2 regions of the Saccharospirillum sp. HFRX-2 genome follow, and region 1 is predicted to be linked to the other one. Evidence: riboswitches for the same ligand, from Rfam matches in the RefSeq annotation. Region 1 holds a riboswitch; the other holds the start of a gene.
The links. Region 1 has a riboswitch for thiamine pyrophosphate ahead of thiB (thiamine ABC transporter substrate binding subunit). Riboswitches for the same ligand answer to the same signal wherever they lie in the genome.
Positions count from the first base shown of each region.

Region 1 (8,709 bases):
CAAGCCACGGTCGCCCATACCAATATGGCCTTTCTCACGCTCGATAGCGCTGCCACGGGCGATGCGCTTAAGGCGGCTTTGGCTGAAAGCGGTTTGCTGATCGCCGGAGGTCAGCGCATTCGTCTGGTGACGCATCTGGGCATCGACGATGCGGCTTTAGCCACACTGATTGAGCGCATCATTGCGCATCTGAAAACTGCCTAAACCGGTTAACCCCAGCGCGCCAGCCAGTCCTCTGCGTCTGGTGCGCCGGCGGGGGCCAGTTCTGGGTTGGCGGCGTACCAGACGACTGCCAAGGCTGACATCATCGCCCGCGCTTGGTCTAAACGTTCACTGCTGATGTCCATCACCTCGGCCAGTTGGGTACTCTGAGCGTCGTTTAATTCAAAACCGCTGCACACTGCGGCCAGGTCCATCGCCGGGTCGCCCAGGGCCGCAAATTCCCAATCCAGCAGGACCCAGCCGGAGTCGCTCAAGGCCAGATTGCCCGGATGCCAGTCGTGATGGCACAGCCTCAGTTGCGCGGGCAGTTGGTAGTTATCGCAGCGCTGCAACACAGCTGTTGTGAAAGCCGGCGGCAGGTCGTTGGTGTAGTGGTGCAGGTGTCGGATCTGGTCGGCAATGTTCAGCGGCGTGCCGCTGATTTCGACCGCTTGCACCGCCATCAAGGCCCTGGTCAACCAGGCCAGATCGGTTTGTTCACCAGAAACCGGTACAGCGCCTTCATACCAGGGTGTCAGCAGCCATTGATCCTGAACCGACAGCGGTGTTGGTGACCAGGATTGATCGGCCAGAGTGATCAGCACTTGTTGCTCGCGCTGACGATCAATGCCCAGGCGCTCGGCATCAGGATGGTTGATGCGCAGGGCGTAACTGCCGGTGTCGCTGTTTACCCGGAACAGTCGATTGCAGAGCCCGCCTGGCCAGCGTTGTACCGCCAGATCATCCGGCAGTCGGTCACCCACTTGCTCCAGTGCCTGAAAAAGCGCCAGCTCCATTGCCTAACCCTCAGCGATCAAAAGTGCGCATTGTTGCAGAATTTGGACATCGCTGGCGACATCAGTAGAATGGCTCGCGTTCTCGCCGGGGTGCCGCTTGTGGAAGTGGCTGAGACTGACCCGTCGAACCTGAACCAGTTAATGCTGGCGTAGGGAGTTGAGACGATCTGCCTTGCGCAATCCTGCTTCAACCTTATCCCCCAGCAAACAGTTTGATGGCACCGCGCCAGGCGCTGTTTGTACGCCGGTAATTGTTCACTCACGACAATTCAACCGGATGCCTTATGAAACTGAATAGACTGCTCTTAGCTACTGCCTTGCCGTTGTTAACCGCTTCGGTTGTGGCCGATCCACTGACCATCTACACCTACGAATCCTTCAACACCGAGTGGGGCCCCGGCCCGCAAATCGAAGCCGGCTTTGAAGCTGAATGTGGCTGCGATGTTGAATTTATCGGTCTGGAAGACGGTGTTGCCTTGCTCAACCGGCTGCGTCTGGAAGGCAGCAACAGCGAGGCCGACATCATTCTTGGTCTGGACGATGCGCTGATCGCCGAAACGCGCGAACTGGGTGTACTGGCCGAACACGACCTGGATTTGTCCGGGCTCGACCTGCCTTACGAGTGGCACGATGACGCTTTCGTGCCTTACGACTACGGTCACTTCGCCTTTGTTTACGACCAGACCAAAGTGGATCAGGTGCCGGCCTCATTGGAAGAGCTGGTGTACGACTCCGATCTGTCCATCATCTACCAGGACCCGCGCGTTTCTACGCCAGGCCAGGGCCTGATGCTGTGGATGAAATCCGTCTTTGGCGACGACGCCGACGACGCTTGGCGCGAGCTGCAAAAAAAGGTGGTTACTGTGACCCCGGGCTGGAGCGAAGCCTATGCGCTGTTCCAGGAAGGCGAGAGCGATATGGTGCTCAGCTACACCACTTCACCGGCTTATCACATCACCGCTGAAGACACCGACCAGTATCAGGCGGCTATTTTTGAGGAAGGTCACTATGCCCAGATCGAAGTGGCCGCGGCGCTGGCATCGTCCGATCAACTGGAGCTGGCGCGCGATTTTCTCGCCTACCTGATCAGCAAGCCGGCTCAGGACGTATTGCCGGGCACCAACTGGATGTGGCCCGTGCTCGACAGCGCTGATGCACCAGCGTCGTTCGAACAGATGATGAAACCAAAAACGCTGATCTTCGATAGCGCCGAGGTCGCCGAAAACCGTAGCGCCTGGTTGCGCGAATGGCGTAATGCAGCGAGTCAATAAGGCATGAAGCCAGCGTCCGCCTATCGTTATCTGGGAGCAGTCCTGCTTGGGTTGACGCTGCTGCTGGCCGGTCTGGGCATGATCGCCCATCCCGGTCGCGGCCTGGATTGGGCGCTCTATTTTGATGCCTATCTGGGTCGCTTGCTGTGGTTTTCCATCTACCAGGCGGTGCTGTCGGCGGGATTGTCGGTGGTGTTCGCCTGGCCTTTTGCCTGGGCTTTGGCGCAGCGCTCTTTTCGTGGCCAATGGGCGCTGGCGGGATTTTTGAATCTCGCCTTTGTATTGCCTGTGTTGGCCGTGGTGCTCGGCGTGGTCGCCTTGTTCGGCCGCGAAGGCTGGCTGGCCTTGCCGGGCAGCATTTACGGCCTTGATGGTATTCTGATTGCTCATCTGGCGATGAATCTGCCGTTCGCCATTCGCCTGTTGTGGGATCGCTTGAGTCAGATCCCCGATCATCAATTGCGCCTGGCTCAGGTACTTGGCTTGAGCCCCTGGCAACGCTGGCGCCGTCTGGAATGGCCGGTGCTGCGCGCCGCTTCCGGTCCGGTTTTTGTGCTCGAAGCCTTGCTCTGTTTCAGCTCCTTTACTGTCATCCTGACGCTCGGTGGTGGCCCGGCCAATACCAATTTGGAAGTGGCGGTGTATCAGGCGCTGAAATACGACTTTGATGCGCGAGCGGCAGCCTTGTATGCGGTGATTCACGGTGCTGTCGCCTTAACGGCCATCGCAGTTCTGGGGCGCGGCAGTGTGCTCAATATGGAGGCGGCTCGGTTGCCAGCCAGTGTCGTTGCTCAGCGGCCCAAAGCGGTCCAGTGGCTGGCCATTGTCAGCCTGCTGGTGTTGCTGCTGGCGCCTTATTTAGCCTTGCTGGGCCGGGCGCTGCGTGATGATTGGTATTGGTCGGCGCGCTTGCTCCCGGCCTTGCAGACCAGTCTGGGCATCGCCTTGTTCAGTGCTGTCTGTGCTGTTGCTTTGGCCTTGACTCGTTGTATGCCGGTGCGCGGCACAGATCGTTCGCGCTGGCTGAACTTTGGTGTTTTGGTGATTCCTGCCATGGTGCTGACCACTGGATTGTTTTTGCTGTGCCTGCGCCTGGGCTGGGCCAAACAGGCCACCTGGCCGTTGATTATCTGGATCAATGCCTTGATGGCCATGCCACTGATTATCCAGCCGTTGCGCGCCCGGGCCTTGGCGGCGCATCAGCAATATCAGCGTTTGACGCTGGTGCTGGGAATGTCGACGCTTAACGCCGTGCGGTTGATTTACTGGCCATTGCTGCGCCCCGTCGTGCTCTGGGCGCTGGCGTTGGCGGCGGTACTTAGCCTTGGCGATATGGGCGTGGCGGCGCTGGTGGGACAAGTCGATTTTATAACCCTGCCATTGTTGATTTACCAATCCATGGGCAGTTACCAAATGACGCTGGCAGCGCAACTGATGATGCTGTTGCTGGTGTTGTGTGCGGCGCTGTTGTTATTGGCCGAATGGGCTCGAGGAGGCCGTCGTGCTTGAAGTCAGACGCTTAAACGCCAGCTTGGGCAACAGTCAATTTCACTGGGACTTTCAGTTGCCTGAAGGCTCATTGACGGCCGTTATCGGCGCCAGCGGCCTGGGTAAATCGACCTTGTTGAATCTGCTCTGCGGTTTACACCAGCCAACGGGCGGCGATGTCTTGTGGCAAGGTCACAGCTTGCTCGACCAGCCGGTGGCACAACGTCCTTTTGGCGTGCTCTTTCAGGCCAATAATCTCTTCGATCACCTCAGTGTCGAGCTGAATCTGGCCTTGGGTATAAACCCCAGCGGCCGCTTAACCGATTCGCAACAGGCTTATCTGGAGCAGGCCGCGCAACGCTTTGAGCTGCAAACCCTGCTGGCGAGACGGCCCGATCAACTCAGTGGTGGCCAGCAGCAACGTGTTGCTCTGGCGCGGGTGTTTCTGCAACGCAAACCAGTGCTGTTACTCGATGAGCCCTTTTCTTCGCTGGATCCGGCTTTGCGTCAGGAAGGCTTAAAGTGGGTGCGTGACATTCAACACGAGCAGGGCAGTACGGTGATTCTGGTGACCCATCATCTGGATGAAATGCTCGATGCCACCGACCAGGTTCTGCTGGGGCTGGAAAGCGAACAGTGGTTGAATTTAAGTCTGGCCGAATTCGAACGCAAACGCAGTGAGGGCGCGTTCGACACTCTATTAGGACGCTCACTGGCGAACCCCCAAAAAGTCGAATAAGCTGATTTGTTACCTGCTGTTAATCTGCGCTAAAAAGGTCGCAGTATGAACGGAATCAGTCATAACAATAAAAAGACTGTAGTAAGCCAAGTGGGATTCGGCGCGTTGTTGGTTATCGCCAGCCTTGCTATTGCAGCGACATCCGTATTCTGGCCGGGAACACCCTGGCCGGGGCTGGCCGCTGGTGTGCTGGCGTTGCTGTTCTGGTGGTTGCCGGGGCGTACCAAAAAGAACACCCCTGTGGTGGACTGGTCGGCGGACGATGATGAAGCATCGCCGGCACAGATTGGTCAGGCGGCCAGTCGCATTGCCATTGAATCAGCCGATGCGTCTCACTTTCTCGATGGCATCCAAAAACATCTGGTCGAACAGCAACGCGTTGCCGGCGCTTTGGCCGAACGCGTTGAAGGTTTGGAAGGCGCGGCCCAAGGCATGAGCGGTGCGATGGACGATGCCAATGCCCGCGTCGATGACGCCCAATCGCTGGCGCTGGCCGGCCAGGAGCGTATGGCCAGCGTTGAGCAGGCGCGCACAGGGCAGCGCGATCAACTGAACGCCTGCCAGCAGCAGATTGATCGTCTGCAGCAAGAGTCTGCCGCCATCGGCGATATTCTTGGCACCATTCATAAGGTCGCCGATCAAACCAACTTACTGGCATTAAACGCGGCTATCGAAGCAGCGCGAGCCGGTGATCATGGCCGGGGCTTTGCCGTGGTAGCGGATGAGGTGCGTCAGTTGGCGCGCCAAACCGCCGATGCCACCGATACCATCGGTCGCTTGCTCGGCGGCATGAGCGAATGCACCGACCAGACCAAAACCGCCATGGATGCGTTGCTCAGTGTCGATGCCGAACTCGATGAAGCCCTCAATGGCATTGGCGAGCGTTTGTCCGGCGTTGCCGATGGCATGACTCAGGCGCGCGATACCGTTCACTCCATGGCCGATCTGCAAACCGCAGTCAGCCAGGACAGCCAGGGCATCAGCTCCGACATTGAACAGCTGCACGGTTCGATGCAGTCGATTGAGCACTCTATTGGTGAAGCCTCCAACCGTATTCTGGCGCTGAGCGAACGTGTCGAAGGCATTTTTGTGCAGCTGCGCCATTACGATATTGATGATCGCCACACTCAGTTGGCGCGGGCTGCGATCAATGCCGCTGCTGATATCGCCGCCGTTCTGGAGAGCGCGATCGAGGCCGGCCATATCAGCGAGGAAGAGTTGTTTCGCTTTGAATATACGCCGATTGAAGGCACCGATCCGATCAAGCACAAAAGCCCCTTTGATGATCTGACCGATCAGTTATTCCCACCCATCCAGGAACCGGTGCTGGATGAAAACGACGATGCCATCTACGCTGGCGCCGTCGACGTCAACGGTTATTTTCCCACCCATAACAACAAATTTTGCCAACCTTTGACCGGTGATTACGACATCGATGTCGCCGGTAATCGCACCAAACGTATCTTTACCGATCGTACCGGGCGACGTTGCGGCAGCCACGAAGAACCGTTTCTGTTGCAGACCTATAAGCGCGATACCGGCGAGGTGATGCACGATGTTTCAGCGCCCATCTATGTGGCGGGCAAACACTGGGGCGGTTTCCGAATCGGTTATAAAAGCGACTGATCACACCGCCATTGTGAACCCTGAGTTGGCAATGGCGTGCTCGGTTTGCCTTGCTTTTATTGCCGCGTCAGGATGCGCCCGAACCGGTTTCAGGCGGTACTGATGAATCTTCTTGGTCGTTTATTGTTGTTATTGCTCGGCGCCATTTTCCGGCGCAAAAATGCCGATCCTCTGGCGCCATTGCGGGTGCGTTTTCGGGTTTGGCCGCACGATATTGATATCAATATCCACCTGACCGCAGCGCGCTATTTTTCCTTTGGCGATCTCTGTCGCACTCGCTGGATCATCGATACCGGTATGGGCCGCGCCTATCTTAAAGAAGGTTATCGCGCCGTACTCAACGCTCAGGAAATGACCTATATCCGTGAATTCCGCCCCTTCAGCCGCGTCGATGCGCGCGTCCAATTGGTGTGCTGGGATGAAAAATACGGTTATTTTGAACAGCGTTTTTACAGCGGCGATAAGCTGTTCAGCGTTGGTCACGCCCGCGTCGCCATTCTTAAAAATGGCAAGGTAAAAGGGCTGGATGAGGTCTTTGCTGATCAGGGGCTGGCGTTAACCTCGCCGCCGGAAACCGAAGCGGTGACCGACTGGAAAGCAACGCTCGCCGCCAAGCGTGAGACCTTCAGTTAACGCTGTCGAGAATCTCGGTGAGGTAGGGTTTCTGGCGGTCGATTTCCTCGCGCGAAAGACCATTCATTTCGTAAGGAAATACCAGCCAGTCTTCGCTTTGGTGCAGGCTGTAATCCGGCCGAACACCGGTTTGGTTGGCTGACGGTCGTTCGTAAAGCGTCGCCAGACGCGTATCGGACGGCATATTGCGCTTTAGGTGGCGGTTCAGTCGCTCCAGCACCGCCGCCAGGCTGTGGCCGGTGCCGAAGGCGTCATCGACGATCAGCAGACGATCATCGGCGTTGAGGTTTTCCAGCAGATATTGCGTGCCATGCACCCGAATGCGGTGCTGTGGTGCCGCGACCATATCGGCGTAACGGGTCATGCCCTGATAGGACGTGCGCAGTGAGGTATGGTCGGTTTTCACACCCAAGGTCTGCAAACATTCCTGGACATAGATGCCAACGGTGCTGCCGCCACGCCACAGACCGACAATAAAATTGGGCCGAAAACCACTTTCAAAAATCTGTACGCCGAGGCGAAAGGCGTCGCGAATCAGTTCGGCTTCATCGAGGTAACGTTTGGGGCGATCGTAATCGGGATGCGTCATGGGTTGCCAGTCGGGTCTGCTTTGGGGACTATTGCTCACTGCTCAGTTTTGGACGCTAACCTCGCCATGGTGAAAAAACAATACCTCAGTGCTCAGGGCCTGCTGGAAGACAGCTTTCGCCTGGCTGCTCAGATACTGAACTCCGGCTTTCGGCCGACCTTTATGATCGCCGTCTGGCGCGGCGGCGTACCCATGGGCGCGGCGGTGCAGGAGTTTCTCGATTACCACGGTGTACAAACCGACAACATCGCCATTCGTACGGCGTCCTACAGCGGCATCGATAACCAGAGCCGTTCGGTCAAGGTGCTGGGTCTAGATTATCTGATCAAACACATCACCCATGATGACGCGCTGCTGATCGTTGATGATGTTTTTGATACCGGCCGTTCGGTCGAAGCCATTATCGATGACATTAAGGCGCGGGCGCGACTCAATACTCCGCACGACATCCGCGTCGCTGTGCCCTATTACAAACCCTCACGTAATGAAACCGGCCGGGTGCCGGATTATTTCGTGCACGAAACCGAAGCCTGGCTGAAATACCCACATTCATTGGAAGGCTTAACGCCCGAAGAAATTCGCGATAACCGACCCGATCTCTACGCCATTTTGGCGCCTCACCTGCCCAAGACAGAGAGCTGATTGATGTTGTTGCTGTTGTTCTATTTGCCGTTGGTGATTTTCATCGTTGGTTACACCCTGGCGCTGACCGAAGCATTCCGCCAGTCGATGGCCTGGGGGATTTTGGTGTTGCTGCCGCCGATGGCCCTGGTGTACAGCGTTTGGCACATTCGCCAGCAGTGGTTGCCGACGATACTGATGGCGGTGCCGCTGGCGTTTATCTTTGGGATATTTCCGTTATTCGTGAACAGCTGATGGTTGTTTTTGATGGAGACAAGGCTGCGGTAACAGCCGCCTTGTCTCGAACAAAATCCATCAACTGATCGCGCAAACCGCAGCACCAGCCTGCACGCCCGGCCGGGCATAAAACCGCTCGCAATAGTCCATCACATTTTTGAACTCGGCGGTGTTCAGCACGTCGTGACCTTCGTAGAAATCGATGCACTTGATCCAGGGCGCGATGGCCATATCGGCGATGGTCAGTTCGTCGCCCATGATCCACTGCCGGCCTTCCAGACGCTGATCCAGTACACCCAACAAGCGACGGCTTTCGTTGGTGAAGCGCTCTTTGGAGTAGGCGTCGCTCTTGTCGGCGGCGAATTTATAGAAGTGGCCAAACTGGCCCAGCATCGGGCCTATATGGGCGGTTTGGAAGAACAACCATTGCAGTGTCTCCAGGCGACGCGCCGGGTCGGTCGGCAGGAAGCGACCGGTCTTCTCGGCCAGATAAATCAGGATGGCACC
Region 1 covers NZ_JBEBMU010000010.1:86,008-94,716, reverse strand. The annotation lists gene ltaE (low-specificity L-threonine aldolase) at 1-204, shown strand, start outside; gene ABMA60_RS16900 (choline/ethanolamine kinase family protein) at 210-998, opposite strand; TPP riboswitch at 1,075-1,172, shown strand; gene thiB (thiamine ABC transporter substrate binding subunit) at 1,283-2,269, shown strand; gene ABMA60_RS16890 (ABC transporter permease subunit) at 2,273-3,778, shown strand; gene ABMA60_RS16885 (ATP-binding cassette domain-containing protein) at 3,771-4,496, shown strand; gene ABMA60_RS16880 (methyl-accepting chemotaxis protein) at 4,602-6,122, shown strand; gene ABMA60_RS16875 (thioesterase family protein) at 6,225-6,755, shown strand; gene ABMA60_RS16870 (phosphoribosyltransferase) at 6,748-7,344, opposite strand; gene ABMA60_RS16865 (phosphoribosyltransferase) at 7,411-7,986, shown strand; gene ABMA60_RS16860 (hypothetical protein) at 7,990-8,220, shown strand; gene ABMA60_RS16855 (glutathione binding-like protein) at 8,281-8,709, opposite strand, start outside.

Region 2 (8,709 bases), on a different contig from region 1:
CTGACATCGCCGAAGGCGTAGGTTTCGAGCACAAAACGACTGAAGGCAATGGTCAGATAGAGCGTCAGACCGAGCATCAATGTCAGACCGAAAATTTCCGCAAAGCGGCGCTTGTTGCCGAGACGCTCGAGCAATAACACCACCCGAATATGGGCGTTGTGACGAAAGCTGTAAGCCAGGCCGTAGAACAACACCGAGACCAATAAAAAGCCGGTGAAGTCTTCAGCCGAGGGCACGATGATGCCGAACCAGCGCCCGACAATTTGCGCCAGAATCAGCAGGCCGATACCCGCCAGGCTGGACGCAGCCAGCACCAGACCGAGCGCATAGAGGCCATTGAGCAAACGATTAACCATGGCGTTGGCTCCGAGAAAAAGCGGGGCGCAGTTGATCCAAAAAGGAGTGCACCCTTAAGGGAAATTGGCCGGTCAGCAAAACTGCACTTCCCGGCCGGCGTGTTGCCTTACTGACCGACGATATCGGCGATGGGGTTATCGCTGTCGTAACCCATTTCTTCGAACCATTCGTTGGTCATGGTCTGGCCAACGTTGCCCAGGGTTTCGGTGAGGTCGGCATTGGGGCTGTAAACGGTCATGCCGTTTTCGGCCAGTTCAGCCGTCTTGGCATCGGTTTCGGCGATGGCCATTTCCCAGCCGCGCGTTTCAGCCGCAGCGGCCGCTTCCAGTACCGCTTCTTGAACCTCAGCCGGCAGACGGGCGAAGGCACGAGCATTCACGAACACCATGTTTTTCGGAATCCAGGCGCGAGCGTCCAGGTAGTAATCGGTGTAGTCCCAAGCCTGGCTGGAAACGCCGGTGGTCGGCGAAGTCGCCATCGCTTCGATAATGCCGGTGCTGAACGCCTGCGGAATTTCCGGCGTCTGTACGGTGGTCGGGGTCGCACCCAGCAGTTCGGCCATACGTGACGTTGAAGCGCTGTAGGCGCGCATTCTCATGCCTTCAAAGTCGGCACCGCTGGTGATTTCTTCCTTGCTGTAGAAACCTTGGGGCGGCCACGGCACGGCGTACAACAGTTGCAGACCTTGTTCGGCCAGAGCGGCTTCAACGTCCGGGCGAGTGGCATCCCACAGCGCTTTGGCGCCATCGAAACTGGTGACCAGGAAGGGAATGTTGTCGGCCTGGTAGAGCGGGTTTTCGTTACCCAGCAAGCCCATAAAGACTTCGCCGATCGGTACCTGGCCGGAGCGCACAGCGCGATGAATTTCCGGGTGTTTGACCAGGGAAGCGCCGGAGTGCACGACGATTTCCATCTCGCCATCGGTGGCCGCAGCCACATCTTCAGCGAACTGGCGAATGTTTTGGGTGTGGTGGGTGCCGTCGGCATAAGGCGTTGGCATGTCCCACTTGATGTCGGCCTGGGCGGTGGCCGCAGCCAGAGCGGTGATGGCGCTGAGCGCCAGGGGTTTGATCAGTTGTTTCATGTCCGAATCCTCTCTCATCAGTTGAGTCCGCCGCAGCGAACGAAGGTGCAAAGTGCGATCGTTCAGCGGCGAACCACGACATCAGGACGGTTAACCGCAGTAACGGTCGGCCGGACATGACGGGGCAGCATTGAGTGCAAGGTCATTGGTTTTGACGCCTCTCACGGATCGCTTTTTTTATCGTTATTGGTGATTCCTCGACGGGAATCTTGTTAGTGGTTTAAGGCGTGATTTGCGATTTTTCGTTTTAGTGAGGCCACTATAAACAGCCATAAAATTCAGAGTCAATAAAAATTGAATACAGATTGTATTCAATGGCGCGCAGAGGCAAAGGGCGTCGTTTTTGACGCCCGGTCAGGGCTGAATCTGGATTTAGAGGGAAGCAGCGGCGCGGGCGGCTTGGTCGTAGAGGGTAGAAATCGTGCGCAGTTTTTTCGCCAGGTCGCCGAGTTCTTCGGCGTCAATGCCCAGGTTTTCGAGCCAGTCGAGCAGGCAGTCGTTGCGCACATCGCGGTAGCGCAGGCACAGCGCTTCGCCCTCGTCGGTGGTGTTGTAGAAGGTTTCCTTGCCGACTTTTTTGCTCTCTACCAGGCCCATCTTGCCCAGTTTGCGCAGCGAATAAGACACGGTGTGAGTGTCTTCCACGTTGAGCACGAAGCACACATCGGCGATGCGTTTGGGCCGCTGGCGGTGGTAGACGTTGTGCAGCACCAGAATGTCGATGGGGCTCATTTCTTCGTTGCCCGCCGCGGTCATGCAGTGCACCAGCCAGCGCGAGAAGGTGTTCTCGGCGGTGATCAGGGCGTATTCGAATTCGCTGAGTTCGCTGCTGCGTTCGCTCAGATGGGCGGAGGAAACAATGGACGCCTTGGGCATGAGAAGTTCGACTCGGCAGTGGTGAAACGGAAAGCTGCGATCATAACCGCCGATTTTTGGGCTGTACAACTTGCTCCCGGTGCGGGGGCGGCGTTACTCTGGCGCGGTCTTGTCGGAGTGCCGGGTTGATAACCTGGCTGAGATCGCATCAGCGGGATCCGTGGAACCTGATCGAGTTAAGGCTCGCGAAGGGAACAAGTCGAGGTAGCCATTAGCTTTATTGTGCCGCCTCCGGTTCGCCACAGGTGAACCGCTTGTTTGGGTCCGCGTCGACAAAAACGCCGCCCAAACTGCGTCGTTTTTGTTGGCGCGTACCTTTCATACTGTTATACCCCGGTGCGGTCGCTCCGTCGCTCAACCAGCGAGGAACGACCGAAATGACCTCTTCTCAAAAAACCGATTTGGGCCAGCGCGTCCAAACCATCAGCGCCGCCTCACGTGAACCTTTGCCGGGTTCGCGCCGGGTTTATGTGCCCGGCAGCCGCAGCGATATTCGTGTCGGCATGCGCGCCATCGACCAGACCGACAGCCTGCTCAGCGATGGCAGCCGCCAGCCCAACGAACCGATTTACGTCTACGACAGCGCCGGACCTTATGCCGATCCGGACGTTGAGATCGACTTGCGTCGTGGCCTCGATCCGCTGCGCTTAAGCTGGATCGAAGCGCGTGGCGACAGCGAAGCCTTGACCGCGCCGAGCGTTAAACCGGACAGCGATCAACCTGAAAACCCCCTGCGTTTCGCCCAGAACCGACCGCCACGCCGGGCCAAAGCCGGCCGCAACGTCACTCAATTACATTACGCCCGCCAGGGCATCATCACCCCGGAAATGGAATACATAGCGCTGCGTGAAAACGAAGGTCGGGCGGCGCAGGAAGACGTCGGCCACCAGCATCCGGGCAACAGTCGCGGCGCCAGTCTGCGCGATCCGATTACGCCGGAATTTGTGCGCGAGGAAGTCGCCCGCGGCCGCGCCATTATTCCGGCCAACATCAATCACCCGGAAAGCGAGCCGATGATTATCGGCCGTAATTTCCGCGTGAAGGTGAACGCTAACATCGGTAACTCGGCGGTCACCTCGAGCATCGAAGAGGAAGTCGACAAGCTGGTCTGGGCGACCCGCTGGGGCGCCGATACGGTGATGGACTTATCGACCGGCAACAACATCCACGAAACCCGCGAATGGATACTGCGCAACTCGCCGGTGCCGATCGGCACGGTGCCGCTCTACCAGGCGCTGGAAAAAGTCGGCGGCGTGGCAGAAGACCTCAGTTGGGAAATTTACCGCGATACGTTGATTGAACAGGCCGAGCAGGGCGTCGATTACTTCACCATCCACGCCGGCCTGCGTTTGCATCATGTGCCGCTGACGGTCGATCGGGTGACCGGTATCGTCAGTCGCGGCGGTTCGATCATGGCGAAGTGGTGCCTGGCGCATCATCGCGAGAGTTTTCTCTACACCCACTTCGAGGACATCTGCGCCATCATGCAGGCGTACGACATTGCCTTCAGCCTGGGCGATGGTTTGCGCCCCGGCTCCATTGCCGACGCCAACGACGCCGCCCAGTTCGCCGAACTCGATACTCTGGGTGAGTTAACCCGCATCGCCTGGCAGCACGATGTGCAGGTGATGGTCGAAGGGCCAGGCCACGTGCCGCTGCATCTGATCGAAGAAAATATGCAGCGCCAATTAGCGAGCTGCGACGAAGCGCCGTTCTACACCTTGGGCCCACTGGTTACCGATATCTCGCCCGGTTACGACCATCTGTCGTCGGCCATCGGCGCCGCCCAGATCGGCTGGCACGGTTGCGCCATGCTGTGCTACGTCACGCCCAAAGAGCATCTGGGCCTGCCCGATCGCGACGACGTTAAAGAAGGCCTGATCGCTTACCGCATTGCCGCTCACACCGCCGACCTCGCCAAGGGTTTTCCGGGCGCTCAGCGGCGCGACAACGCCATCAGCCGGGCGCGCTTTGAGTTCCGCTGGGAAGACCAGTTCAACCTGGGTCTCGATCCGGAGCGGGCGCGCGAATTCCACGACCAGACCTTGCCCAAACAGGGCCACAAGGTGGCGCATTTCTGCTCCATGTGCGGCCCCAAATTCTGCTCGATGAAGATCAGCCAGGAAGTGCGCGACGCCGCCCGCGCCGAGCGCATCCCCCTGGCCGAAGACGCTGCCGACGGCATGGCGCGCAAGGCCGAGGAATTTCAGGCCAGCGGCGGCGCGCTTTATCAGCCAGTCGGCGAGGGTGCTGAGCATGACTGAGGCCAGGCCCATCGTCTGGAGCATCGCCGGCAGCGACAGCGGCGGTGGCGCCGGCATTCAGGCTGATGTGGCGACGCTGGTCGATCTGGGAGTGCATCCGTGCACGGTGATCAGTTGCCTTACCGCCCAGAACAGCCTGGGCGTGCAAGCCGTGCAGCCGGTTGAGTCGGAGATGTTCGCGGCTCAGTTGGATGCGCTGGAGGCTGATTTGGCGCCAGCGGCGATCAAGATTGGTTTGCTGGGCTCGGTGCAACAGCTGGAAATCCTTGTGCAGCGTCTGCCCGGTTGGCGGTCACGTTGGCCCGGTTTAACGGTGGTGCTCGATCCGCTGACGATGGCATCGAGCGGCCACAGCCTGGCCGACGCTGAATTGCGCGATGGTCTGAAACAACTGCTGCCGCTGGTCGATCTGGTGACGCCCAACACACCGGAACTGGAACAACTGACCGGCCACCGCATCACGGCAACCGACAGCGCCCACCGCGCAGCCAAAGCACTGATGCAGGCAACCGGCACCCGCGTGCTCGCCAAGGGTGGGCATCTGGATAATGCCGATAGCAGCCTGGATCAGTTGATCAACGCTGAGGGCTGTTGGTGTTACCAGCAGCCGCGCCAGAACGCACCGCACAGCCACGGCACTGGCTGCACGCTGAGCAGCGCCATCGCTGCTTTTTGCGCGCAGAACTGGCCATTCGAAGACGCCGTTCTGCTCGCCAACGCCTATCTGCGTCGGGCGCTGGCGCAGGCGTATCCGACAGGTGCTGGCAGCGGCACTCTGGCGCGGCCGGGTTGGCCGGAAGTCGGCGATTTTGCGCAGGTTTGGTTGGCCGATGATCCTCAGCAACTGGGACCATTTCCCGCCTTGGAAGCACCCATCGGTGTTTATCCGGTGGTCGCGGATATCGATCTGCTCGAAGCGTTGTGCGCCGCTGGTGTGACCACGGTGCAACTGCGCATTAAAAGCGGCGAGGCGACGGTGATCAAAGCCGCCATAGAACGCGCCGTCGCAGCGGGCAAACGTTATGGCGCTCAGGTGTTCATCAACGATCACTGGCAGTGGGCCATCGACGCCGGCGCCTTTGGTGTGCATCTGGGCCAGGAAGACGTTGCCGAGGCAAATCTGCCCGCTATCGCCCGCGCCGGTCTGCGTCTGGGTTTATCGACCCACGGTCACGCCGAGCTGGCGCGGGCGCAGTGCTTGCGGCCGTCCTATCTGGCGCTCGGTCATGTCTTTGCCACCCAGACCAAACAGATGCCGAGTCAACCGCAAGGGTTGAAACGGCTGGCGATTTATCGACGTCAGGTGGACCACCAATGCCCAACCTTGGCCATTGGCGGCATCAAACAACAGCACTTTGCCGAGGTCGCTGCGACCGGCGTGGATGGCGTGGCTTTGGTGACCGCTATCACCGAAGCTGCCGATCCCATCGCGGCCTGGCAGCAACTGAATCAACACTGGCAGGAGGTGTGCCGATGAAACCCATAGCTCTCTTTGTGAACGGCGAGGTGGTGCAACTCGAGGGCGGTACAACGCTGGAAACACTGATGCAAAAACGCTACGGCGAGCGCGACAACATGGCCGTGGCGCTGAACCGAATGGTGGTGCCGCGCGCCGACTGGGCGAGCACCGAACTGAACCAGGCCGACCGCCTGGATGTGTTTCACGCCGTGGCCGGAGGCTAAGCATGCTGACCATCGCCGATACTCAATTTTCCAGCCGACTGCTCACTGGCACCGGCAAATTCAGTCATCCACAGGCCATGATCGAGGCCCTGCAAGCCAGCGGCACCGAACTGGTCACGCTGGCGCTGCGCCGTCTGGAACCGCAGCACAGCGACCATATTTTCCAGCCGCTGAGCCAGGCCGGTTATCGCCTGCTGCCCAACACCTCGGGCGCACGCAGCGCGGAAGAAGCGGTGCAGGCGGCACGGCTGGCGCGTGAAGCGCTGGGCACGCATTGGCTGAAACTGGAGATCCATCCCGACCCGCGCTGGCTGATGCCCGACCCGGTAGAAACCCTGGCCGCAGCCGAGCAACTGGTGCGCGAAGGTTTTGTGGTGCTGCCCTATGTGCACGCCGACCCGGTGCTGTGCAAACGCCTGGAAGAGGTCGGTTGCGCAGCGGTGATGCCGCTGGGCGCGCCCATTGGTTCCAATCGTGGCCTGGAAAGCCGCGCCTTTCTCGACATCATCATCGAACAAAGCCAGGTGCCGGTGATCGTCGATGCCGGTATCGGCCGGCCGTCGCAAGCCGCCGAAGCCATGGAGCGTGGCGCCGATGCGGTGTTGGTGAATACTGCCATCGCCACAGCGGCCGATCCGATTGCGATGGCGGCGGCGTTTCGCCAGGCGGTCGAAGCCGGGCGTTCAGCTTATCTGGCGGGTCTGGCTGGAACGATCGCCAGCGCCGCCGCCTCCAGTCCATTGACCGATTTTCTGGAGACCGACGATGGGCTTCGCTGAGTATTTAAACCACATCGACTGGAACGCCGAACGCTTATCGCTGTACAGCCAGAGCCCGGCGGATGTCGAGCGCGCTCTGGCCGGTGTCGGTGAACCGCTGGCGCGTTTCAAGGCGCTGCTCAGTCCGGCGGCCGGTGAATATCTGGAAAGGCTGGCCCAGCGCAGTCGGGCGCTGACGCTGCAACGTTTTGGCCGCGTGCAGCAGTTATTCGCGCCGCTCTATCTGAGCAACGCCTGCGCCAATGAGTGTCTCTATTGCGGTTTTTCGATGAGCAATCCGATTCGGCGCAAGGTGCTGAAACCGGACGAGATTCGCATTGAAGCCGACGCCCTGCGCGCGCGCGGTTTTCAGCATTTGCTGTTAGTCGCCGGTGAAGCGCCCAAGGTGGCCGGTGTCGATTATTACCATCATGCTTTGCAGGCATTGCAGCCGGATTTTTCCCAACTGAGTCTGGAAGTACAGCCGCTGGCAACCGAGGATTACCACCGCTTGCGCGAGGTTGGTTTGCACGCCGTGCTGGTCTATCAGGAAACCTACGACGCCGCCTGCTATCAGCAATTGCACACCCGTGGCCAAAAGCAGGATTTCGCTTATCGGCTGGATGCGCTCGACCGCGCTGGCAAAGCCGGCGTGCACAAACTCGGTCTGGGGGTGTTGCTCGGCCTGACCGACTGGCGGCTCGACACCTTAAAGTGCGCCCACCATCTGCTCTGGCTGAGCCGGCGCCATTGGCGCAGCCGTTTTTCGCTGTCGTTTCCGCGCCTGCGTCCGGCCGAAGGTGGCTTTAAGGCGCCGGCCCCGGTCAGTGATCGGCAACTGGTACAACTGCTCTGCGCCTGGCGATTGTTGGCGCCGGATCTGGAACTGACGCTGTCGACGCGCGAATCGCCGGCGCTGCGCGATCGGTTGATTGCCTTGGGCGTGACCAGCCTCAGCGCCGCCTCTTCCACCCGGCCCGGCGGCTACGCCGTCGAGCCCGGAACCGCGCTGGAACAATTCAGTACCGACGATCAGCGTCCGGTCGCCGAGGTGGTGCAGTCGTTGCGCAACCAGCATTACCAACCGGTGTGGAGCGACTGGCATCGACGGCTTGGCTAGCTCGCCGATTTCTGGTTTGCTGTTTGTCTAACCATCAACTTTACTGACGTTATTGGCCCGGTTAGGACCGGGCCGATCTTTGGAGTAGGCATGTCGACCCCAGTGCTGATTTGTGACGATTCCAGTTTTGCCCGCAAGCAAGTACAACGTGCTTTGCCACCCGGTTGGGAGGTGACGGTCGAATTTGCCGGCAATGGTGAGGAAGGTTTGGCCGCCATTCGCGAAGGCAAAGGCGAGGTGGTTTTTCTCGATCTGACCATGCCGGTGATGGATGGCTACCAGGTTCTGGAAGTGATCAAAACCGAAGATCTGCCTTCGGTGGTGATTGTGATTTCCGGCGATATCCAGCCTGAAGCCGTCAGCCGCGTGAAAAAAATGGGCGCTTTGGAATTTATTAAAAAACCGGTGGACCAGGCTCAGTTAACCAAGGTGCTGAGCGATTTCGGACTCTATGCGGAGTGATGCATGAGCGATTACCAGTTGGATGACGAACTGCGCGACGCCTTGCGCGAAGTCACCAATGTCGCCATGGGCCGGGCGGCCGATCTGCTGGCACGCCTGCTCGAT
Region 2 covers NZ_JBEBMU010000001.1:803,067-811,775, forward strand. The annotation lists gene ABMA60_RS03935 (TRAP transporter small permease) at 1-356, opposite strand, end outside; gene ABMA60_RS03940 (TRAP transporter substrate-binding protein) at 464-1,441, opposite strand; gene ABMA60_RS03945 (winged helix DNA-binding protein) at 1,814-2,317, opposite strand; TPP riboswitch at 2,421-2,528, shown strand; gene thiC (phosphomethylpyrimidine synthase ThiC) at 2,695-4,581, shown strand; gene thiE (thiamine phosphate synthase) at 4,574-6,058, shown strand; gene thiS (sulfur carrier protein ThiS) at 6,055-6,264, shown strand; gene ABMA60_RS03965 (thiazole synthase) at 6,267-7,043, shown strand; gene thiH (2-iminoacetate synthase ThiH) at 7,030-8,142, shown strand; gene ABMA60_RS03975 (response regulator) at 8,233-8,604, shown strand; gene ABMA60_RS03980 (histidine kinase) at 8,608-8,709, shown strand, end outside.
Region 2: it holds a riboswitch for thiamine pyrophosphate, as region 1 does, so the genes downstream of both, thiC (phosphomethylpyrimidine synthase ThiC) here and thiB (thiamine ABC transporter substrate binding subunit) in region 1, are expected to answer to the same signal.